DNA from 4 places in the Bradyrhizobium sp. ISRA436 genome. Region 1 is predicted to be linked to each of the others. Evidence: riboswitches for the same ligand, from Rfam matches in the RefSeq annotation. Region 1 holds a riboswitch; each other region holds the start of a gene.
What was found. Region 1 has a riboswitch for cobalamin ahead of metE (5-methyltetrahydropteroyltriglutamate--homocysteine S-methyltransferase). Riboswitches for the same ligand answer to the same signal wherever they lie in the genome.
Positions count from the first base shown of each region.

Region 2: linked by a shared signal. The riboswitch ahead of MTX23_RS03855 (TonB-dependent siderophore receptor) and the one ahead of metE (5-methyltetrahydropteroyltriglutamate--homocysteine S-methyltransferase) in region 1 are both predicted to bind cobalamin.
Region 3: linked by a shared signal. The riboswitch ahead of MTX23_RS35510 (TonB-dependent receptor) and the one ahead of metE (5-methyltetrahydropteroyltriglutamate--homocysteine S-methyltransferase) in region 1 are both predicted to bind cobalamin.
Region 4: linked by a shared signal. The riboswitch ahead of MTX23_RS24850 (HoxN/HupN/NixA family nickel/cobalt transporter) and the one ahead of metE (5-methyltetrahydropteroyltriglutamate--homocysteine S-methyltransferase) in region 1 are both predicted to bind cobalamin.

Region 1 is NZ_CP094519.1:6,198,044-6,203,682, forward strand. It holds gene gmd (GDP-mannose 4,6-dehydratase) at 1-215, shown strand, start outside; gene MTX23_RS28835 (GDP-L-fucose synthase) at 196-1,152, shown strand; gene metE (5-methyltetrahydropteroyltriglutamate--homocysteine S-methyltransferase) at 1,693-4,026, opposite strand; cobalamin riboswitch at 4,128-4,328, opposite strand; gene MTX23_RS28845 (MFS transporter) at 5,037-5,639, opposite strand, start outside.
Region 2 is NZ_CP094519.1:819,062-824,700, forward strand. It holds gene cobU (bifunctional adenosylcobinamide kinase/adenosylcobinamide-phosphate guanylyltransferase) at 1-17, shown strand, start outside; gene bluB (5,6-dimethylbenzimidazole synthase) at 145-777, shown strand; gene MTX23_RS03840 (hypothetical protein) at 852-1,142, shown strand; gene MTX23_RS03845 (CbtB-domain containing protein) at 1,145-1,330, shown strand; gene MTX23_RS03850 (CbtA family protein) at 1,341-2,090, shown strand; cobalamin riboswitch at 2,168-2,366, shown strand; gene MTX23_RS03855 (TonB-dependent siderophore receptor) at 2,473-4,740, shown strand; gene MTX23_RS03860 (PepSY domain-containing protein) at 4,743-5,639, shown strand, end outside.
Region 3 is NZ_CP094520.1:131,374-137,012, reverse strand. It holds gene MTX23_RS35515 (PepSY domain-containing protein) at 1-919, opposite strand, end outside; gene MTX23_RS35510 (TonB-dependent receptor) at 922-3,039, opposite strand; cobalamin riboswitch at 3,313-3,513, opposite strand; gene MTX23_RS35505 (hypothetical protein) at 4,085-4,339, shown strand; gene exbB (tonB-system energizer ExbB) at 4,627-5,442, shown strand; gene exbD (TonB system transport protein ExbD) at 5,447-5,639, shown strand, end outside.
Region 4 is NZ_CP094519.1:5,285,839-5,291,477, reverse strand. It holds gene MTX23_RS24870 (plasmid pRiA4b ORF-3 family protein) at 1-516, shown strand, start outside; gene MTX23_RS24865 (DUF4337 domain-containing protein) at 864-1,409, opposite strand; gene MTX23_RS24860 (mechanosensitive ion channel family protein) at 1,424-2,035, opposite strand; gene MTX23_RS24855 (hypothetical protein) at 2,564-3,301, shown strand; cobalamin riboswitch at 3,455-3,668, shown strand; gene MTX23_RS24850 (HoxN/HupN/NixA family nickel/cobalt transporter) at 3,708-4,868, shown strand; gene MTX23_RS24845 (UPF0149 family protein) at 5,026-5,613, opposite strand.

The DNA of each region.
Region 1 (5,639 bases):
GCGTCGACAAGGCGTCGGGCAGGACCGTGGTTCGCGTCGACCCGACCTATTTCCGTCCGGCCGAGGTCGATCTCTTGATCGGCGACTCGAGCAAGGCGCGCGCCAAGCTTGGATGGAAGCCGAAGACGTCCTTCGCGCAACTGGTGAAGGAAATGGTCGCAAGCGACCTCGCAGAGGCCAGACAGGACGCCGCCAATGGCAAGCACTCCGTATGAACTGAAGGGCAAGACTGTCTTCGTCGCCGGCCATCGCGGCATGGTCGGCTCGGCGCTGATGCGCCGGCTGGCGCGCGAGGGCACAAACCTCTTGACGGCCTCGCGCAGCGAGGTTGACCTGCGCAACCAGGCCGCAGTGAACGCCTGGTTTGCCGCGAAGTGTCCGCAGGTTGTGTTCCTTGCCGCGGCCAAGGTCGGCGGCATCGTCGCGAACAACACGTTGCGGGCTGAGTTCCTCTACGACAATCTGGCGATCTCGACCAATGTGATCCAGGCCGCGCACGCCAATGGTTGCGAGAAGCTGATGTTCTTCGGCTCGTCCTGCATCTATCCGCGGCTGGCAGCGCAGCCGCTGCGCGAGGATTCGATGCTGACCGGCCCTCTGGAGCAGACCAACGAGCCTTATGCCATTGCCAAGATCGCCGGCATCAAGATGGCGGAGACCTATCGCAGCCAATACGGCTCCGATTTCATCAGCGTGATGCCGACCAACCTCTACGGTCCCGGCGACAATTATCACCCCGAGTACAGCCACGTCGTCGCGGCGCTGATCCGCCGCTTCCATGAGGCTAAACTGTCGGGGGCGACCAACGTCGTGGTGTGGGGTACCGGCACGCCTCGGCGCGAATTCCTCTATGTCGACGATCTCGCTGACGCCTGCATCCACCTGATGAAGGCCTATTCCTCTCCCGAACTGGTCAATATCGGCACCGGCGAGGATATCAGCATCGCTGAATTCGCCCGCGTAGTCGCGGCTGCCGTCGGCTATCGCGGCGAGATCAGCTTCGACACGTCGCGCCCGGACGGCACGCCGCGCAAGCTGCTCGATGTCAGCCGCCTGGCCAAGCTCGGCTGGCGCGCCTCCACCTCGCTCAAGGACGGCATCAGGCTCGCGTATCGAGCGTATCTCGACGACAGTAACGCACGGCGAGAGTAAGCCCACTCGTGCCGGACACGCAGGGATGAAGCAGAGCAATCGAGCGCCGCAATCAGTCGGTTGCGATTCTACTCCCGATCGGGACGCCGATTTGGCAGCCGGACCAGGCTGCAAGCTTTTCGAATTCGAAAGCGCGAACGCTTGACGATTGATTCTGAGCATTCGCGCGAAATCGTGAGACGGGGTTGCCCGATGGCATCATGGCGACGATGCGCCTCACCGAAAGGACAGAGTAGGACGCGCCCACTCTATGCCCGCAGCCTGTCGCTCTCCTCGATGCAGGCTTTCGCCGAAGCTTCAGTACCGCCGCCACGCAATTTGTTGCCCATCCGACCAGGCAAAGCGAAATACCACGGGTCCTGGGGTGTGCCGGCCTTTCGCAGACCGGCGTGTGATCGACTCCGGAACGGTCTTTTCGCCATATCCCGCCGACTAGCGGGATATTCACGCAATTGGACCGCCCGCCTTTCAGCGCAGTGCATTTGTCCGAGTCGGCATTCACCATCGACGACGGCGTTCGGGCCGACGATCTTCATGCAATCAGCAGGCTGCTCGTAACTCGCGGGCGGCTGCGACCATATTGACCAAGGCGGGAAGCACCTCCTCCCATCTTCGGGTTTTTAGGCCGCAATCTGGATTGATCCAGAGCTGCGAATCGGACAATCGCTGCCTGGCCAGCGTTATGAGATCTTTCATTTCGTCCTTGCCGGGAACGCGTGGCGAATGGATATCGTAGACACCCGGCCCGATTTCGTTCGGATATTTGTAGTTCTTGAAGGCGTCGAGCAATTCCATCTTCGAGCGCGACGTCTCGATCGAAATGACGTCTGCGTCCATCGCCGCAATCGCATCGATGATATCGTTGAATTCGGAATAGCACATGTGCGTATGAATCTGAGTTTCGTCGGCAGCACCGGACGAACAGATGCGAAAGCTATCCACGGCCCAATCGAGATAACTCCTCCATTGTGATTTGCGTAACGGCAACCCTTCGCGCAACGCGGCCTCGTCTATCTGGATTATTGTCGCTCCCGCCTCCTCAAGGTCGAGCACCTCATCGCGGATCGCAACCGCAAGCTGGCGGCAGGCATCGCTTCGCCGAATATCGTCACGGACAAAAGACCAGTTCAGAATCGTCACCGGTCCAGTCAACATTGCCTTCATTGGCTTGTTGGTCAGCGACTGCGCGTATCGCCACCATTCGACCGTCATCGGCTTCGACCGCGAGACATCCCCAAACAGAATTGGTGGACGGACGTAGCGCGAGCCATACGACTGAACCCAACCGTGCTTGGTGAAGGCGAATCCGGAAAGCTGCTCGCCGAAATACTGCACCATGTCATTGCGCTCGAACTCACCATGCACGAGAACATCGAGCCCGATATTCTCCTGCCATAGCACCGCACGCGCCGTTTCCTCTCTGAGAAACTGCTCGTACTGCGCGTTGCTCAACCCTCCTTTGGCATGGCAAGCGCGGGCATTGCGAACTTCCGCGGTTTGCGGAAACGATCCAATGGTCGTCGTGGGAAATGTCGGCAAGGCAAACCGCGCGCGCTGGGCCTCGGCGCGCTTTGCGAAAGGACTGCAACGGTAGCGCTTGGTTTGGTCGATCGCAGCCATGCGCGCAGCGACGTCCGCATTGTGGATCTTGGGCGATTGCTCGCGTGCAAGTGCCGCGTTTTTTGATGCCGCGAGCACATCGGCCACGCCGGCACGATCGCCAGCAAGCGCCCTTCCTAGGGTCGCTAGTTCCTTAATTTTCTGAACCGAGAAAGCCAGCCAGCTCTTTACATCGGAATCGAGATCGGTTTCGAGCCCCAGGTCGATTGGAACATGGAGCAGCGAACATGAGGGGGCGATCTGGACGCGATCAGTGCCGAGTTTTGCCACGGTGGGCGCCAGCTGATCGACCAGCGCTGAAAGGTTGGAGCGCCAAACGTTGCGCCCATCGACGACCCCCAGTGAGAGAACGAGATCGTTGCGAATCCCAGCGACGATCGCGTTCAGCGGGTCTGCCCCCCTTACCAAGTCGACGTGGAGCCCGGAAACCGGCAAAGCCAAGGCCGTATCGAGATTACCGCCGATGGTCCCAAAGTAGGTCGCCAGCATGATTTTAAGAGCAGGTATCTCCCTAGCAAAATAGGTATAGGTACGAAGCAAGGCTTTGCGGGATATTTCGTCGAGGTCCAAGACCAGACAGGGCTCATCGAGCTGAACCCATTCTGCGCCGCGCGCGACCAGCTCACGAAGAACGTCGACATAGACCGGCAGCAGTCGATCCAACAGCGACAATGGATTGAATGAAGGATCTGCGCTCTTGCCAAGCTTCAGGAAGGTCACTGGGCCAATCAGCACGGGACGCGTCTGGTAACCAAGCCCCTTTGCCTCCTCATATTCCTCAATCGGCTTTCGAGAAGAAAGCCTGAAGATCTGCCCCTTGTGAAATTCAGGGACCATATAGTGGTAATTGGTGTCGAACCACTTCGTCATCTCCTGCGCAGGCGCGCCCTGTGCAGGATTGGAGTGAGGGCAACTCGCATCGAGTTCACCGTTCGGCGCACCGCGCGCCATAGCGAAGTAGGTGTAGAGCGGTACAGGACCTGTGGTGCAAGCGTAAACATCCGGAATGGCGCCCACCATCACACTGGTGTCGAGCACATGATCGTAAAGCGAGAAATCATTCGACGGAATGACGGTCGCGCCGAGCGATTTCTGCCGCGCCCAGTTAGCAGTGCGCAGTCCAGCTGCCGCTTCAAGCAGCTGCGCTTCGGTGGACTTCCCGGTCCAGTAGCTTTCGAGCGCGAATTTGAGTTCACGGCGCGGACCGATGCGTGGCGTACCAAGTGTAGCAACGGGAAGTGAAAGGACGGACATAGCTCTAACCCCTGGTTTGGGGCAGAGGTCATGGCGATTGCGTGCAGGAAAAGCCGCCGAAGCGGCAATTGCTTGGCGCACCACCGGGACACCCCGCCCGCGGACGAATATGTTGTCGGGGCAGGTCTCCTGGCTTGCGGGTCATCGCTGCTGTCCGGCCTTCCCGAAACCAAGCGGTTTCAGTGACTTTATTGGACAGCGGCTCGCCGCTTACAGTTGCGGGGGCAGCGCCGGCATTCGACCGGCTTCCCTCTTAGCTCCGGATCAGTGCGCTCCGGAGAACCTCGACGAAAATCAGTTATCCGAACAAGCAGCGTTCCGTCAACCTCTTGGCACGGCATCCTTCTGCGGCTCCGCTCAACAAGTCTGTAGGTGTGGCTCCATCGCGACGATCGCGATCTAAAGCCCCCTTTGCGCGATGAGTGTGCCGGGCAGTGCTCGCTTCGAACTCGGCCCTGGTCTCTGCACGCGCGAGTACATCGGGGTCGCATTTTGCCTGCAGCCGATGGCACGCGACAGATCGGCTTCGACCGAGCTACCAGTCGGTAGCCTTTACTAGCATCTTCGACATGTGAATCTCTCGACAACTTAGCAAGATCCGCCTTGCGGGACCGTCACCCTTGGAAGCTGTGGGTCAAATCAGCTTGCCCATCCCGGGCAAAGTGGTTCGAGCGGCTGGGCCGGTAAGCAGCTCCCGGTAACGTATCTATCCCGTCGGCCGTGTGCGCCGAGACGTGCGAATATGCTCTGGAAGGCATGGAAGATCTCGGCACTATCAATCAATCTCGCTTTTGCCGTGCTGGGCGCCCCCATCGATGTCGAACGGACCAGCACTGCGTTTGCTATGTATTTCAGGCCGCTGGACCAACGGCCATTCTGCGACAGTGCTTCTTGGCCATAACCGTTCTCTTTCGCAGCGTCCTCGCTATGTTGCTACCCCCGAGTGGCGGTGATGGGTGCCAACCGTGCGCAACCGCTTGGCAGAAGGCCTACATGTCCTTCTCCAACAATCAGCGAGGGTTGGCCGTCACAGTCCGGGCCGACAGCGTGACGATGCACATGAGTGCTCCTAGTATCGCGAGAGCAAAAGGCAGCCCAGCCATGTGTGCAACGAGCCCGGCGCCAGCTGGACCGACGAGGATACCGGCGTAACCCGCCGTCGTGACGGCTGCGATCGCCAAACCTGCCGGCATCACCTTCTGCTTGCCAGCACGGCGGCATAACACCGGCACGATATTCGATGCACCCAATCCGATAAGCAGCAAACCCGCCATGGCAATCGCAGCCACCGGCGCGGCCAGCAGGGCCACAAAACCGATCATGATCGGCACAGGTCCGAACATCAGTGTGGCGCGGTCTCCGATTCTGATCACGAGGGCATCTCCGGCGAGACGGCCTGCGGTCATCGCGATGGAAAACAACATATAACCGAACCCGCCATGCTCTTGCGCCACAAGACCTCTGTCAATGAGAAATAAGGCGCTCCAGTCGATCATCGCGCCTTCGACAAGGAAGGTGATGGCCGCAAGCACCGCTATCAGCAATACGCTGCGATGAGGCAAGACAAGCAGTGGCTCTGACGGCGTGCGACGTGTCGCAAGCAACCGCGGCCA
Region 2 (5,639 bases), 2.1 Mb from region 1:
CGATGAAGCTCAAATGAGGCATCGCATCGCGCCTCGCAAAAGCCCGGCGTGCCCGATCGGTGATATGCTTGGTGCGTTCGCGCGGCTTGGCAGGATCACAATCCCGCTGCTGGCTGCTCTCCTCAAGACCGGACGACGATCCTGATGATCTCATTCGACGATACGTTTCGCCGGCAACTGCACGAATTGTTCGTGTGGCGCCGCGACGTGCGACGTTTTCGACGAGATCCGCTGCCGGCCGGCACCCTGGAGCGGCTGATCGAGACGGCCTGCCTGTCGCCGTCGGTCGGGCTGAGCCAGCCGTGGCGGTTCGTCATCGTCGAGGACAAGCCGAGGCGCAGCGCGGTGATCGAGGACTTCAGGGCTTGCAATGCAGATGCCCTGCAATCCTATTCGGGTGAGCGCGCAGCAAAGTATGCGGCGCTCAAGCTGTCGGGCCTGGAGGAGGCGCCGGGCCATCTGGCCGTATTTGCGGAAAAGACGAGCAGCATTGGTTCGGGCCTCGGACGCGCGACGATGCCCGAAACCACCGAATATTCGGTCGTCGCTGCCATCTGCTCGATGTGGCTTGCTGCCCGTGCGGAAGGCATTGGGCTGGGCTGGGTGTCGATCCTCAATCCAGCGCGCGTTAACGACATTCTCGAGGTGCCGGAGTCCTGGAAGTTCATCGGCTATCTCTGTATCGGTTATCCCGAGGCAGAATGTGACCGGCCGGAGCTCGAACAGGCGAAGTGGGAATCGCGACGAAGCTCGGGCGAGTTCACTGTTCGACGCTGAGATCCTGCTTCGAGGCCACGACACTGTTCTCGCCAGTGGAGATGCACTAAGATGCCCGACCGAGGAGACCTCCCATGGACGGCGGTGTTTGTTGGCGCGACGACATCGCGTCCCTGGTCTTCCCGATCCGGGAGCATGCCGCAATCTGCGCAGTCCATCGGGGAGCGTTCCGGACACTGCTCCGCACGGATCCGACGCCGGATGCCTGCCTCGGCTATTTCGAACGCTTCGAAAATGCATTCAGAGCGGCGGCGAGTGCCAAGATTGCACGCAAGCGCGTTCCGGCGGGCACCAATTTGCATCTTACTAGTCGCGACATCGCTCGAAAGCTGCTAGAAGGCGGTCACATCGAACGCGGAGAATAGCCATGAGCCAGTCCCAGGTCACGCATTTGCCGGTCGCCGCCGGCCAGCAGGTGGGACGGCTCACCCAATCCCTGATGGCGATGATGCTCGGCTTGTTCATTGTTGGGGTTGTCGGGTTCTCGCATATCGACGTGATCCACAACGCCGCGCACGACGTGCGCCATTCGAACGCGTTCCCCTGCCACTGATTGGGGTGGCATGAGTACCTTTCGCGCGATTGTGTTTTCGTCGGTCATTGCCGGTTTCATCGTTGGTCTGATCGTCACGGTCGCGCAGCAGTTCGGTACGGTGCCGCTGATATTAAGAGCCGAAGTCTTCGAGACGGCGGCGGAGCACCAGCATGAGGCCGCTGCAGGGGCGCAGCAGGCGGCCGCTGGCCACGATCACGCGGATCACGATCACGGCGCAGCGGCATGGGAGCCGCGGGACGGATTGGAGCGCAACGCCTACACGGCTGCCGCGAACATCCTGACCGCGATCGGCTTTTCGCTTCTGCTCGGCGGCTTTTTTGCGGTCCGCAGCGGCGCGACCGGCGAGCCGACCTCATGGCACCAGGGGTTGATGTGGGGGCTGGCAGGTTTTGCCGTGTTTACGATTGCCCCAGGGCTTGGGTTGCCACCCGAATTGCCGGGTGTGCCCGCGGCTCCGCTGCTCTCGCGTCAGATTTGGTGGGTGACGTCGGCGCTGGCGACTGCCGCGGGCCTCGGGCTGATCGTCTTTCGGCGGTCCATCGCGGCCGCAATCGCGGGCGTGATCCTGATCATGTTACCCCACTTGATCGGCGCGCCCGAGCTGGAGCACGTCGAGACGAACGTTCCAGCCTCGCTGTCCCATCAGTTTGTGGTCGCGGTCACACTAACGAGCCTGCTCTTTTGGTCCATGTTGGGGAGTCTGACGAGCGTCGCGTTTGCTTATTTCGACCGCTCCGGCCATTTGCGTGACTCGTGACTGAAGTGAAGCGCGCGTCATGTCGGCGCGCATGACAATCCAGCAATCACGTTGAATTGACAGTTGGGTTATGAGCTCTTATTCGCTTCGCTGACGGTTCTCCTTCGGGAGATCAAAAGGGAATGCGGTGCGGGCGTCAGCCCAAGGCCGCAGCTGTCCCCGCAACTGTAAACGGCGAGCCTTTCGTCAATGTGCCACTGGGCCAAGCTGCCCGGGAAGGCGTCGACAGGCGATAACCCGTGAGCCAGGAGACCTGCCGTCAGTCGTGGTCACACGCGAGCACATCGGGCGGGGGCGTCCTGGTGGGGGGTTGGCGCATTGCCTTTCGGGTATGCGGTGTCCGCGTTCGCGGTGACGTGCCACGTTAACCGCGAGTCTTTTCATGTCCGGATCTTCCTCCATCGCGCTTGGATGGCGCCTTGGCCTCGTTTGCTCATTGTCATCGCTGCTGTTGCCGGCTGAAGGCTGGGCGCAGACCGCTCCGTCAACCAGGCTGGATCCGATCGAGGTCTCGCCTCCCGCCGCCGCAAAGCCGAAGCGTTTTGTGCGAAACAGCACCGTCGCCGCGCGGTCGCGGCCGAGGCCGGCAACAAATCCGGGAGCGCACGGGACATCGGAATCAGCCGCGTCGTCCGCATGGGCATCACCGACGCTCAATGCCACCAAGCCGGAGGGAACTGGCAGCCGCCTCAATCTCACGCCGCTGCAGACGCCAGCCAGTGTCGAGGTCATCTCGTCGGAGACCGTCGCCGAACGCGGTCAGCATAATGTGATCGATGCCGTCACTCAGAACGCGGCCGGCTTCATCGCAACGCCCGCTCCCGGCAATGGCGGCCTGTCGTTCAGCACCCGCGGCTTCGCCGGCAGCAATTCGGTGATGACGTTGTATGACGGCACGCGCTTCTATATCGGCTCCGGAACCCTGACGTTCCCATACGACACCTGGTCGACGCAACGCATCGAGGTGCTGCGCGGTCCGGCCTCGGTGCTGTACGGCGAAGGCGCGATCGGCGGCGTCATCAACGTGATCCCGAAAAAGCCGCTCGCGACGCCCTACAACGAAGCCGAGGTCTCGCTCGACAGCAACATGACGCGGCGGCTTGCGGTCGACAGCACCGGTCCGATCAATCCCAATGTATCGTACCGCGTCAATGCCACCGGCAACATGTCGGACGGCTGGGTCGATCGCGACAAGACCTCGAATGCGGTGGTCTCCGCCGCTGTGCGGGTGCAGGCGTCCGACAATCTCGTCTTCACGCTCTCCGAGGACTATGGCGACCGCAGCCCGTCGCGCTATTTCGGCACGCCGCTGATCAACGGCACAATCCGGGATGCGCTGCGCTTCAAGAACTACAACGCCTCGGACAGCACCATCCGCTATCAGGACAGCTGGACCCAGTTCAAGACCGAATGGGACGTCGCCGACGGCGTAAAGGCCAACAATACGCTCTATTATCTGACCAGCGAGCGGCACTGGCGCGACATCGAAAACTACACCTGGAACCCGAAGACGCAGCTGATCGATCGCTCCAGCTATATCGAAATCTTCCACGACCAGAAGCAGCTCGGCAACCGGATGGACACGACCTTCAGCGGGCACATCGTCGGCCTCGCGAACCAGTTCGTTGCCGGGTTCGACGTCAACCGGATCGACTTCACCCACACCAACAACTCGCCCTATGGCGGTGCGTCGTCGGTGAATCCTTATGTCTTCGATCCCGGATCGTTCTTCGCGACAACGACGGCGACCGCGCCGGGCTTCAACGCGATCGTCAATCAATACGCGCTGTTCGCCGAGGACCGGCTCTCGCTGACCAATCAGTTGTCACTCGTCACTGGCGTCCGGTATGATCGTCCCGAAGTCGATCGCACCGATGACAAGGTGCCATCGAACAGCTTCGACGTTTCGCTGTCGGGCACCAGCTGGCGCGCCGGCCTCGTGTATGAGCCGATCAAGAACCTCGCGTTCTATGGTCAATATGCGGTCGGCGTCGATCCCGTCACCAATCTCATCTCGCTGCCGACCACGCAAAAGACCTTCCAGCTCGCCACCGGCAAGCAGACCGAGATCGGGGTCAAGCAGTCGTTTTGGGGCGGCCGCGGCGAATGGACGTTGGCTGCCTATGAAATCGTCAAGACCGGCCTGACGATTCCCGATCCAAGCAATCCCACCGGCCTGGCGCTGCAGATCGGCCAGCAATCATCCCGCGGGATCGAGGGATCGATCGGGCTCGCGCTGAACGACGGCTGGCGCCTCGACACCAACCTAGCGCTGCTGCGCGCCAGATACGACAACAACAGCCAGGTGGTCGGCGGGAGGATCGTGAGCTATGACGGCAATCTTCCGGTCAACGTGCCGCAGCAGGTCTCCAACATCTGGCTCACCTGGGACTTCGCGCCCAACTGGTCGGTCTATGGCGGCGTGCAATTCGTTGGTCAGATGTACTCCGATCTTGCCAACACCCAGTTGCGGCCGGGCTACAACGTGGTCAACGGTGGTATCAGGTGGAAGCCCGATGACCGCACCACAGTCGCGTTTCGTGTCTACAATCTGTTCGACAAGGTTTACGCGGTGACCTCGAACGGTACAGGGCAGTGGCTCCTGGGCATGCCGCGCACCGCGGAACTGTCCGTCAACTTGAAGTTCTGAGCATGCGCAGCGCGTTGATCCGGCGCGGACGGCGATGGCTCTATGTCATCCATCGCTGGATCGGCATCGCGACATGCCTGCTGTTCGCGATGTGGTTCATCTCCGGCCTTGTGATGATGTACGTGGCCTTTCCGCGCCTCACCGACCGGGAGCGCCTCGCCGCGCTTCCCGTCATTGCCTGGAACAAGGTGCAGATCGCACCGGATCGCGCCATGGCGATCGCAGGTATGGAGCATTATCCGCGCGACCTGCGCCTCTCGATGATGTCTGACATGCCGATCTATCGGGTGACCGGGTGGGGGCAGCACCCGATCACCATTTCAGCAACCGATGGCAGCGTCATTGACCGGATCACGGCGGACCAGGCCCTTGCGATTGCCGGCCATCACCCTCATGCGGCGCAGCCGCATTTGCTCGACACCGTGACGCGCGATCAATGGTCCGTCACGGTGCGGTTCGATCCCTTGCGGCCGTTCTATCTGATCGCGCTCGGCGATCGTGACGGCACCGAGCTTTACGTCTCGTCCCGCACCGGCGAGATCGCGCTCGACACGACGCGGCAGGAGCGCGTCTGGAACTGGCCCGGCGCGATCCCGCACTGGATCTATCCGACTGTCCTGCGCAAGGACGGTCCGCTGTGGCGGCAGGTCGTGCTGTGGATCTCAGGCATATGCCTCGTCGTGGCGGTCACCGGCTTCTGGATCGGCATTCTCCGGCTGCGGCTGACGCGCCGTTACGCGCGCCGCGCCGTCTCGCCGTATCGCGGCTGGATGGCCTCGCACCACATCGCCGGCCTGATCGGCGGCATCTTTGTGTTCACCTGGATGTTCAGCGGCTGGCTGTCGCTCAATCCCGGAGAGGCATTCTCCCGCCGCGGCATCACCAGGGATATCGCCGCC
Region 3 (5,639 bases), on a different replicon from region 1:
GGAGGTCGTGCGCGGCATAGCGGACGGCCATGTCTTGGGTCGGGCCTCGGGCCGAAACATACTCGCCCGGATTGAGCGATAACCAACCGCTGAACATCCAGGTCAGGACGAACAGGCCACCGATCAGCCCGGCGATGTGATGCCAGGCCATCCAGCCGCGATAGGGGGTGACGGTGCCCCGGGCATAGCGAGGGCGCAACCGCACCCGCAGGACACCGATCCAGAAACCGGTCACCGCGACGATCAGGCAAGTGCCGGAGATCCATAGCACCACCTGCCGCCAGGTTGCACCGTCCCGTCGGAGAACCGTGGGATAGATCCAGTGCGGAATCGCGCCGAGCCAGTTCCAAAACCGCTCTCGTCGTGTTGTATCGAGCGCCAATTCTCCGGTTCGCGCCGAGAGATAGAGCTCGGTTCCGGCGGCGTCCCCGAGCGACACCAGAAGAAGCGGTCGCAGGGGATCGTAGCGCGCGGTGACGCTCCACTGATCGCGAAGGATTGTGCCGATCATCTGCGGATGCGTCGCATTCGGATGATGGCTGGCGATCGCCAAGGCCTCTGCCGGCGCGATAGTCTCGATCTGGCGACCGTCTGCGGCCGAAATGGTTTTACGCGTCCCGTTCCAATCGAGGAGGCAATACACCGGCCTATCATCCAGCATGACGAGACGGAGATCACGCGGATAATGCGCGATACCGGCGATCGCCATGGCCCGATCGGGCGCCACGCGCACGTGGTCCCAGGCGATCTCGGGCAGTGCCCCCCAGCGCTCGCGATCGGTGAACTGCGGGAACGCCACGTACATCATGACGATTCCCGAGACGAACCACATCGCGAACAACAGGCAGGTCGCAATGCCGATCCAGCGATGGGTAACGTAGAGCCATCGCCGTCCCCGGCGGATCAACGCCCGGTGCATGATCAGAACTTCACATTGAGGGACAATTCCGCCGTGCGCGGCATCCCCAACAACCATTGCCCGGCATAAGGCGCCGAGGTCGCATAGACAGTGTCGAACAGGTTATAGAGTCGGAAGGCGACGGTGGTCCGCGCATCCGGCTTCCAGCGTACCCCGCCATTGACGACTGCATAGCCGGGACGCCGGAGGGTATTGGCGTCGTCCGAAAAGGTCGGGCCGACGATCTGAACGCCGCCATAGATGGACCAGTCGGGGGCGAAGTCCCAGGTGACCCAGACGTTCGATACCTGCTCCGGCACGTTCTTGGGAATATTGCCGGCGTAGCTGACGATCTTGCCGCTCACCATCTGGCTGAAATTGTCGTATCTTGCCTGCAGCAGCGCGAGATTGGCGTCGACCCGCCAGCCGTCATTCAGGGCAAGACCGATCGAGGCCTCGACCCCGCGCGACGAATGCTGGCCGACCTGCAATGCGAGACCGGCAGGATTGCTGGAGTTGGGGACCAGAAGATTGTTCTTGACGATCTGATAGCCGGCCAGCGCCCACTCGCCGCGACCGCCCCAGAACGATTGCTTGACCCCGGCTTCGATTTGTTTGCCGGTGGCGAGCTGGAAAGTCTTCTGACTGGCGGCCAACGAAATCAGGTTTGTGACGGGATCGACGGCCGTCGCATATTGCCCGTAAAACGCCAGGTTTGGGATCGGCGTGTACACCGCGCCCGTGCGCCAGCTTGTGCCAGACAGCGAGGTGTCGAAACTGTTCGCAGGTGTTTTGTAGTCGGTGCGGTCGACCTCTGGCCGGTCAAACCGCACACCGCTCACGAGGGACAGTTTGTCGGTTAGCGACAGTCGGTCTTCGGCGAACAGCGCGTATTGATTGGCAATAGCATTGTAACCAGGAGTGGTCGGCGTCGTCGTGGCAGAAAAATAGCCGAGGTCGACGGCATCGACGCTGACCGAGGATGTTCCGCCGTAGGGCGAATTGTTGGTGTGAGTGAAGGCGATCCTGTTTATATCGAAACCAGCGACGAACTCGTTGGCAAGGCCGAGCACACGGCCGCGAAACGTCGCGTCCATCCGGTTGCCGGCCTGCTCCTGGTCATGGAAGATGTTGATATAGTTGGTACGCGTGATGAGTTGGGTCGAGGGATTCCACGCATAGCTCTCGACGTTACGCCAGTGCCGATGGCTGGTCAGGTAGTAAAGCGTGTCATGGACCGTAACGCCGTCCGCGACGTTCCATTCGGTCTTGAACTGGGTCCAGTTGTCCTCATAGTGAATCGCGCTGTCGAGGACGTTGTAATTCTTGAACCGCAGCGCATCGTTGATGCTGCCATTGATCAGCGGCGTTCCGAAATAGCGCGACGGACTTCGATTGCCGTAGTCCTCGGACAGAGTGAATGCGAGATTGTCGGCGGCCTGCACCCGGACCGCTGCGGAGATCGCCAGATTGGATGTCTTGTCACGATCGACCCAGCCGTCTGACATGTTGCCAGTCGCCGCGAGGCGATAGGATACGTTGGGATTGATCGCGCCGCCGCTGTCCACTGCAACGCGTCGCGTCATGTTGCTGTCGAGCGAGGCTTCGGCATCGTTGTAGGTCGTTGCGATCGGCTTCTTCGGGATCACATTGATGATGCCGCCGATGGCACCTTCGCCATAGAGCACCGAGGCTGGCCCGCGCATCACCTCGATGCGCTCCGCCGACCAGGTATCAAACGGAAACGTCACGGTTCCGGCGCCGACATATAGGCGCGTGCCATCGTACAGCGTCATCACCGAATTGCTGCCGGCGAAACCGCGGGTACTGAAGGATAGACCGCCGTTGCCGGGGGCGGGGCTCGCGGTAAAGCCCGCTGCGTTCTGGGCCACCGCATCGGTGACGTTATGCTGGCCGCGATCCTCGATGGTCTGGGACGTAATCGTCTCAACGCTGGCAGGTGTCTGCAGCGGCGTGAGGTTCAGGCGGCTCCCGCTGGTGTTCTGGTGATCTAGCTTCAGCGTCGAAGGCGAGCCGTCCGAGGCTGCGGCCGTCGGTGCTGCGCGAGGCGTTGCCGCGGGCCTTGACTGCGATCGTGAGGCCGTGGCTGAACGCTTGCCATCGGGATGGGCGGGCCTCACCGCAGGTTTTTGGGGCGGACTGACCGTAACCGGCGGCAGGGTTTGAACCGACTGGGCTTGTTGTGCCTTGGCAGGGCAAATCCCGAGCGGCAGAGCTGGAAGAAGGAAGCTGTGAGCGAGCAGGCCGGCGCGCAGCCGCCTTGGCATAATGGGAAACACGAGTAGACCTCGGCATGACGTAGTGGCACGTCACAGCGAACAAGGTCTTACCTGGACGTAGTCGGACCTACGCAAGGTGAAAGCAATGTCTGTACTCCCCGACCGACATTTTCGCGTGTGACCACGGCTGACGGCAGGTCTCCTGGCTCGCGGGTCCTAACCTTGCGTCGCCTTCCCAGGACCGAGTGTCCCAGTGGCCTATGACGAAAGATTCGCCGCTTACAGTTGCGGGGGCAGCTGCGGCATGAGGGGAAAATCCCCGCACCGCATTCCCTTTTGATCCCCGTGAGGGGAACCGTCGGTCGTCACTTAGAGGTTCGCGAGGTGCGGAGTCAATCCCCTCTCTGACAGGCCTGTAGTTGATTGCACAGACCCACCGAGCGGAATAGTTGGTACGAATCGGACAAACATCAGCCAGGCGCGGGTAACGGATGAAAACTCCGCGGGTAAATACGCGACAAGAACGTTCCTTCGAAGTTTTTCACCATCAAACTGCAAATCTATTTGCGTCGAATTCTCGCCCCGCGCCGAGGATTTCCTGCATCCTGTTTCATCCGGACGATCACGGGTCGTGATCTTGCAGCATGCTGTTGATGAGGACGTACAGGAGCACAGCCGCGTCGAGTGCCGTGTCCATCGACGCCCCATAGCAAGAGAAGCTTCGTAAGACGAGTGAGGACAGTACCCGTCCTTATCAATATCGCACGAGATTCTCGCGTGCGCACAACTCTTTCGCGCATCGGTCATACTCGCGCTAACCATTAGCTGATTTAAGATTGTCGCAATCGACTGCTCTGTGCAGCCCACGTCCATCCTTTACAGCGAATTAAGCTGAACTGGATTTGATACCGCCCGGGCTGGAAGCCTGGGTCTCGGGGGATGTGTGATGGGTGCTGCCAAGAAGCAAGCCGTGGAATCAAATACGAGGATGTTCGAGGACGTGCCGGTCCTGCGGCGCAAATGGCAGGCTGCGCTCAAGCCCGGCGAAAATCTTCCCCGCTATGAAGACGTGCTGCTGGGCGGCCTCGGGCGCCTCGCCGATCACATGGTGCTGCTGAAGAGCGACAACGACGCTTTCGCCGTCTCACGTACCGGCCGCTATGCACAGAAATGGATCGGCGACGACCGTTGGGACATTTGACATCAGCCTTCGGAGGGCAGGCTTGTATGCCGCCAATTGCGGAATACGTTTTTCGACGAGTCGAAGGCCCCGTGTCGTGCCTCCCCGCAACCAAGTTTGCACATCACCGGTCCTGTTAAAATGGCCCGCATCGCGCCAAGCGCCGCAATCCTCGTTGTGATCTTAGCATTTGCAGCAAGATGTAGCGTATGCTACATGCCGGAGCATAAGCGTAATCGCAATAGGGGAAGGCCGATTCGATGCAGTTGTGTACAAGCCCGCGCCGTGGCGCTCGTTCCACTGTGCCGATGAGGGTGCCTCGGACCGGTGCCGTTGGCCTGTCGGTCTTCTTGCATTGTTTGGCCGGGTTCGCGGGACCTGCCTTCGCACAAGGTTCGTCCGAAGGCGCGGCAATCGCAAGCGCCATCCTGCCTCGTGACCTCAGTCCCTGGGGTATGTTCGTGCAGGCCGACCTTATCGTGAAGGCCGTCATGGTCGGACTTGCGTTTGCCACTCTTGTGACCTGCACGGTCTGGCTGTCCAAGACGATTGAGCTGTTCAATGCACGCCGAAACGTGAGACGCGCGCTGCGTGAGCTCGCGGCGGCCAGGAGCGTCGAAGAGGCGGTGCGGACAGTGCCCGCGGGGCCGGTGGCGCGCCTGCTCGATGGCGCCGTCGCAGAGTTGAAGCTCAGCACCGATCGTATGGATAGGGATGGGATCAAGGCCCGCATCCTGTCGCGACTGCAGCAGATCGAGGCCGCCGCCGGCCGGCGCATCGCGTTCGGCACGGGCGTGCTGGCGACCATCGGTGCGACCGGGCCCTTCGTCGGCCTGTTTGGCACGGTCTGGGGCATCATGAACAGCTTCATAGGCATCTCGAAATCGCAGACCACCAATCTCGCGGTGGTGGCGCCCGGAATCGCCGAGGCGTTGCTAGCGACCGCGCTCGGGCTCGTCGCGGCGATTCCGGCGGTGGTGATCTACAATCTTTTCGCCCGCCAGACCGCTGCCTACCGGGCGCTGCTCGGTGACGGGGTTGCGGAGATCGCGCGGCTCGCAGGCCGCGATCTCGATAGTGGCACGATTATCGTGCCACGACCGCACCTCGCGGCCGCGGAGTGATCCGGTGGCGGTCAATCTCAGCCAGTCCGGCACCGAGCTCGCCGAGGTCAATGACATCAACGTGACGCCGTTCATCGACGTCATTCTCGTGTTGCTCATCATCTTCATGGTGGCGGCGCCGCTTACCACCGTCGATGTCGCCGTGGACCTGCCGGCCTCGAACGCGCAGCCGCATCCGCGTCCGGACAAGCCGGTGT
Region 4 (5,639 bases), 910 kb from region 1:
ACGCTGCGCCTTGATCGGCTGCATCTGACGCTTCAGGCGGCGTTTGGCTGGACGAATAGCCATCTCTTCGAGTTCCACGCTGGCGAACAGCGTTGGGGCATCCCCGATCCCGACGGTGATTTTGGCCCCCAGCCGATCGATGCCAGCAAGGCGCGGCTCTCCGATATCGTTCGCGAAACCGGCGCCAAGACGATCCATTATCTCTATGACCTTGGCGACAGCTGGGATCATGTGATCAAGCTCGAAAAGTGGTTCGACAACACGTCGACGGACGGTCTTCCATTCTTGCTCGATGCCGCCGGTCGTTGTCCTCCGGAAGACGTCGGCGGTGCGCCAGGCTATGCCGAATACCTCGATGCCATCGGCGACCCCGCCCATCCGGAGCACGAACAAATGCGCCTCTGGGGTCCGGAGCAGTTTGATCCCAACGTTGTCGACCGGAAGGCGATCGAGGCCGCCGTCAACGCTTTGTCCGACGAATGGAAGCCGCGGCGTCGCGTCACGCGGTCAAAATAGGCGTCAAGCGCCAATCGAAAGGGCCGCAGCGCCACGCTTACCGTTCATTCTGTACGGGGATCAATTCGGGATCGTCGAGCGCGCCATCGCCAAGGCGACCAAGCCGCACGACCCGGACAATCCCAACCGATCGCCGCAAGGCAATGCGCTCGCCGCGATCTGCGCCGAATATCTAGGGCGCGTCGCATAAATCGAGTTTGATTGGTGCGGCTTACTGATGTCCGCTATGCCCCGATACCGACCAAGTACCGCAATGCGCCGAAATGACGCGAATGGCCACGAATAGACTCACGCACTGCAGCGATCTCAGCAGAAACTTCAGCGGCGCAAGAACAAGGCGGTCTTTTTCAGTGGCTTGCGATAGCTGATATCCAAAACCCGATGCCGCTCAGGGCTCCCAATCCTGCGATTGCAAACAGCCATGCCTGTCGAGTTAATGCGGTCACAGAAGCGACGCTAATTGCGATTTGAAACAGGGCGAGCGCAAGAAACAAGCTTTGCCGTGGCTCCCGTAGGGCCGCACTCTTTGCGTCCGCCGCCTTGACCTGCTCCTCAAGCCCGTTGGCCCTCTGCTGAATCTCATCCTTCTGCTGAGCATATTTCGCGAGTTTTTCGTCATAGCCCGGATGGCTTTGTGGAGGTGTCAATTCCTTAGCCAATTCCATCAGGTGCGACTTGGTGCTGACCGCTTGGTAGTAGGCCCATTGATTGGAAGCATCGGTCTTTTTCAACACCGCCTGGTTCTTATCAAGGATCGCTTCGTTTGCGATATGACTGGCCTCGTGGCCTACGATGCCGCCCATAGTCGCAACGATTGCGGTGAAGATTGCAACCCACTTGCCGAGCGGATGATCCCCGGCGGGAATATGCGGAACGTCCAGCTCATCACCCATTTGTCTGCACCGACTCATTGTCTGGTGGCATCGTCCATCTCGGGAGCGAGAGGAGCAGAGCCGGCATGCTTGCGCGGACCATCCGTCGAAGCCACGGCACGACCGCTCACTCTAAACATCTTCTGAAAGAAGAGGTTATTTGGAATCTGCAGCACACTTCCGCTCTCTTCGCGTAGTGTCGTGAACACCAGATTCCGCTCGGTAACCCGTCCCTTCAAATTCTCAGGAAGAATCTCGACGGTCTGGCCGAAATGAAACGGCCGCCAGAGCAAAAGAAAGAAGCTGGCGGTAAAATTGCTGACCATCGCCCAGGTGGCAAGGAAGCCCACGCCAATAACCGTTATGACGCTGACCAGAACCGCCCAGATACCACCAAGTCCGACACCCCAAACGTTGAGAACGGCAAACGCGGTTAGGATCCAGAGAACGACAACGACGATGCGGTTGATGATAAGATTGGTCTCATTGGTCAGCTCTATGCGACCCTGGAGATATGACAGCCACCGCTGAAGAAGCCGGCTGAGGACAAGAACGATGATTGCAGCCGCAATCAGGATCACGACGGTCCCGGCGACGGTCACGATATTGATGTTATGGTGATCAAGCCATTCGGCGACCTGGGTCATGGCTAAGGTCAACCAGTCATTTGGAGCAAGACACACGATCGACCCTATTAGAACGCGAATATCGCCTTGCGAGTTCCGACTAACTACTAGGGAGGACCGAGCCGTTTCCAGCGACGTCCGCGCGGTCCGGGAGCCGGCCGCGTTGTTGTCGAAGGAAATGGGGGAGCGCTTCAAAGGTATCGTGAGATTCGAGTCGTTTGTCCGAGGGCGGCGCCTGCTACAGGAGCCGCGCCTGAGGGGCTTCAGCAGCCCCCCAGCGCACTTACGCATTAGACTCCGCTACGGGAGTGGTCGCGGTTTCGGGACGGAGTGGTTGCCCTTATTCTGTCCCGCAGATCGAAAACTACGGTCCGGGTCAAAACGTCCCGTCTCGGGAAGGGACGCTTGTGGCGCAAACCGGACGTTCGGCCGCTTCCGCATGTCTCACTGAGCATTGGCGCCTCCGCGACGGGCCGTTGTGGGTTGATGTACCGCCGCAACCCCCGAACCGGAGTCTCGAATCATGCGCTACGAACTCAGTGACTAACCATGGGACAGGCTAGGGACATCCCCGTCGCGCCGATCGCGAAAAAAGAGGCCGACGCGCTGATCATCCGGCTGCACTACAGCCACAAGGCCGTCAACAATGCGTTCCTCGCGCTCGGCGTTTTTATCGGCGGGCGGCTTGAAGGCGCGATGACATTCGGCCCGTCGATAGACAAGGGCAACATTCTCGGGCTGGTGCGCGATACTGCTTGGAATGGCTTTCTCGAATTGAACCGGCTGGCGTTCTCGGAAGCGCTGCCCCGCAACAGCGAAAGCCGCGCGCTCTCGATCGCGCTGCGGATGATCAAAAAGCATTATCCGCACATCGAGTGGGTGATCTCGTTCGCCGATGGATGCCAGTGCGGCGACGGGACGATCTATCGCGCGGCCGGCTTCACGCTCACGGGGATCAAGCAGAACAAAAGCCTGCTGCGACTGCCCGACGGCTCGGTGACGCACAAAATGACGCAAGTCACCGGCAAGAACCGCGCAAAGCATTTTGCGAAAACCGGCGGCTCATGGTCCGGCCAGGGCGAACCGCTCGACGGCTATCAGATGCGCTATATCTATTTCCTGAAGCCCGAGGCGCGGGCGCGGCTCAACTGCAAAGAAATTCCGTATTCGCAAATCGAGCGGCGCGGCACGCGCATGCATCGCGGAATTGCGCGTGGCAAGCAGGCGACGGCCGACGACCAATTGGCACAGCGGCGCGGCAGCGGCGACCGCCACGCTCCAGTTTGAGTAACATTGTCGGGTCTTGGAAGAGTAGCAGAATCATGTGCTCGTTCCGAGCCTTACCGGTTGTAACACAAAGCTGAAATCGGGTCGTGCCCTACGTATCCGTATCTACAAAACGGAAGGCTTCCGGCTGTATTGACAACTCCGAAGTTAGCGTGATGATCGGGCAGTTCAGGTTCGTTGGTCGAGAGACCAGCGACATGGGAATGCGGTGAGGTATCGCAAACGCGAAGCCAAATCCGCAGCTGCGCCCGCAACTGTAGGCGGTTAGCTCTTTTCCAGGAAGCCACTGAGCCTCTTAGCCCGGGAAGGCGGAAAACCGAGCGACGACCCGCAAGTCAGGAGACCGGCCTGAACAGTCATCCATCCGGCGTGCGGTGCGCGCGCTAGGGGCGGTTCTCGCGCTGTGATGACGATTGTTCGGTTTGTCTCGCAGATGGAGGGCCGCATTGGCTTTCAGCTTATTCATCCCGTTAAATTTTGGCGCGCCTCGGGATCAGGTGAAGGCTGCGTCATGCTGACGTATCTGAAATTCGCTATCGACGACAGATCAGTCGTCTCTCGATCAAGAATTGTCGCTCTCTACGCCTTTTTGCTGACATTCAATGTTCTGGCCGTTACATGGGCCGTAGTTGCTTTCTCAGACCGTCCAACGCTGCTAGGGACCGCTGTACTCGCCTATGTCCTCGGCCTTCGACACGCCGTAGATGCCGATCACATCGCGACAATCGACAATGTAGTCCGCAAGTTGATGCAGGAAGGAAAGCACCCGCTCGCGGTGGGCTTGTTTTTCTCGCTCGGGCACTCGCTCTCGATTGCACTAGCTGTCGCGGCGATTGCCGCCGCCGCATTTGCGCTGCAAGGCCAGTTCCAGCAATTCAAGTCCGTCGGTAGCATCATCGGGACCGCCGCATCCGCATTCTTCCTGCTCTCGGTCGGCGCTATCAATCTCGTGATCCTGCGTGGCGTCTGGCAGAATTTTCAGCGGGCACGACGCGGTGGCGATGCGCACGGTGAAGAAATCGACCTGTTCTTGTCGGGCACGGGCTTCATGTCTCGAATTCTTCGGCCCCTGTTCCGCATGGTAACGGCAAGCTGGCAGATGCTGGCAGTGGGTCTATTGTTCGGACTAGGCTTCGACACGGCGACTGAAATCAGCCTCTTCACTGTGGCCGCCGGCCAAGCAACTGGCGGACTGAGCTTCGGCAATGTGATGGTTTTTCCTGCGTTGTTTACAGCGGGCATGACGCTCGTTGATACAACCGACAGCGTCTTGATGGTGGGTGCCTACGGCTGGGCCTTTCTCAATCCGGTCAGAAAGCTCTGGTACAACCTTACTATCACTGCCATCTCTGTCGTGGTCGCGCTCCTGATTGGAGGGGTCGAGGCCCTAGGGCTGATTGCAAGCAAATTCCAACTAGAGGGGGAATTCTGGGTTGCAGTTTCCGATATTAGCGAAAGCCTTGCTAACTTCGGGTATCTGGTTGTCGGCTTGTTTCTGGCGAGCTGGGCTTTGTCCTTTGGGATTTATCGTTGGCTGGGGCTCGAGAAGGAGACTGCATCGGATTGAGCGTCATTTCCGCTTCGAGCCGCTCCGACTGCGGCTAAGCTGCTTAGGCCTTTGAGTGCGGCATGTGACGCAGCAGCCATAGCTCCACGGCCGCGATCACAGCGATGATGAGCCCGATGACAAAGGTAACCGGTATGAGCTCCCACGTCCGCGATGATTAGCGGTTGCGTGCGTAGCGGATGGGCATCCAGTGCTGGCGCAGCGCCTCGACGACGGCTGGGATATCGAGGTGGGCGTTACGGAGGAAATCCTCGGTTTCGCGACCGCTTCGTAGCGGTCCGAGCAGCGGACGGGCCTGATCGTCGCGACAATACAGCAGGATGGGCAGCAGCAGGCCGTGATTGACGTTGTTGACGTCGAGCAACGGCGCCCACGCCGACAGTCTGAGCCGCATCGCGGCATAGAAACCCTGGCACCAGGGATGCGCATCGATGTTGCCGCTGGGGTCGCACCGGTGCATCGGCTCGAACCGATCGGGGGCAGTGAGAGGGTGTTGCTGATGTCGTTGTGGCGCAGCGCGACGGCGGAGATCGCGGCGAACTCCGGCGTGCCGCCATGGTTGAAAGCGTCGGCATCGATCGCGAGCAGCGGGCAGATCCAATCGAGCGGGCATCGACACCGGTCCGGCTACGATCGCGGCGGTATAGCCGTCGAGCATGGGAATGCTGGTGGCGGCAGGATGGCGATCGACGCGATCCTGGAGACATCGCTCGAGCTCCGCAAGCGACATCGCGGCTGACGCCATCGACGATGCTGCCTTATGGCGACGTG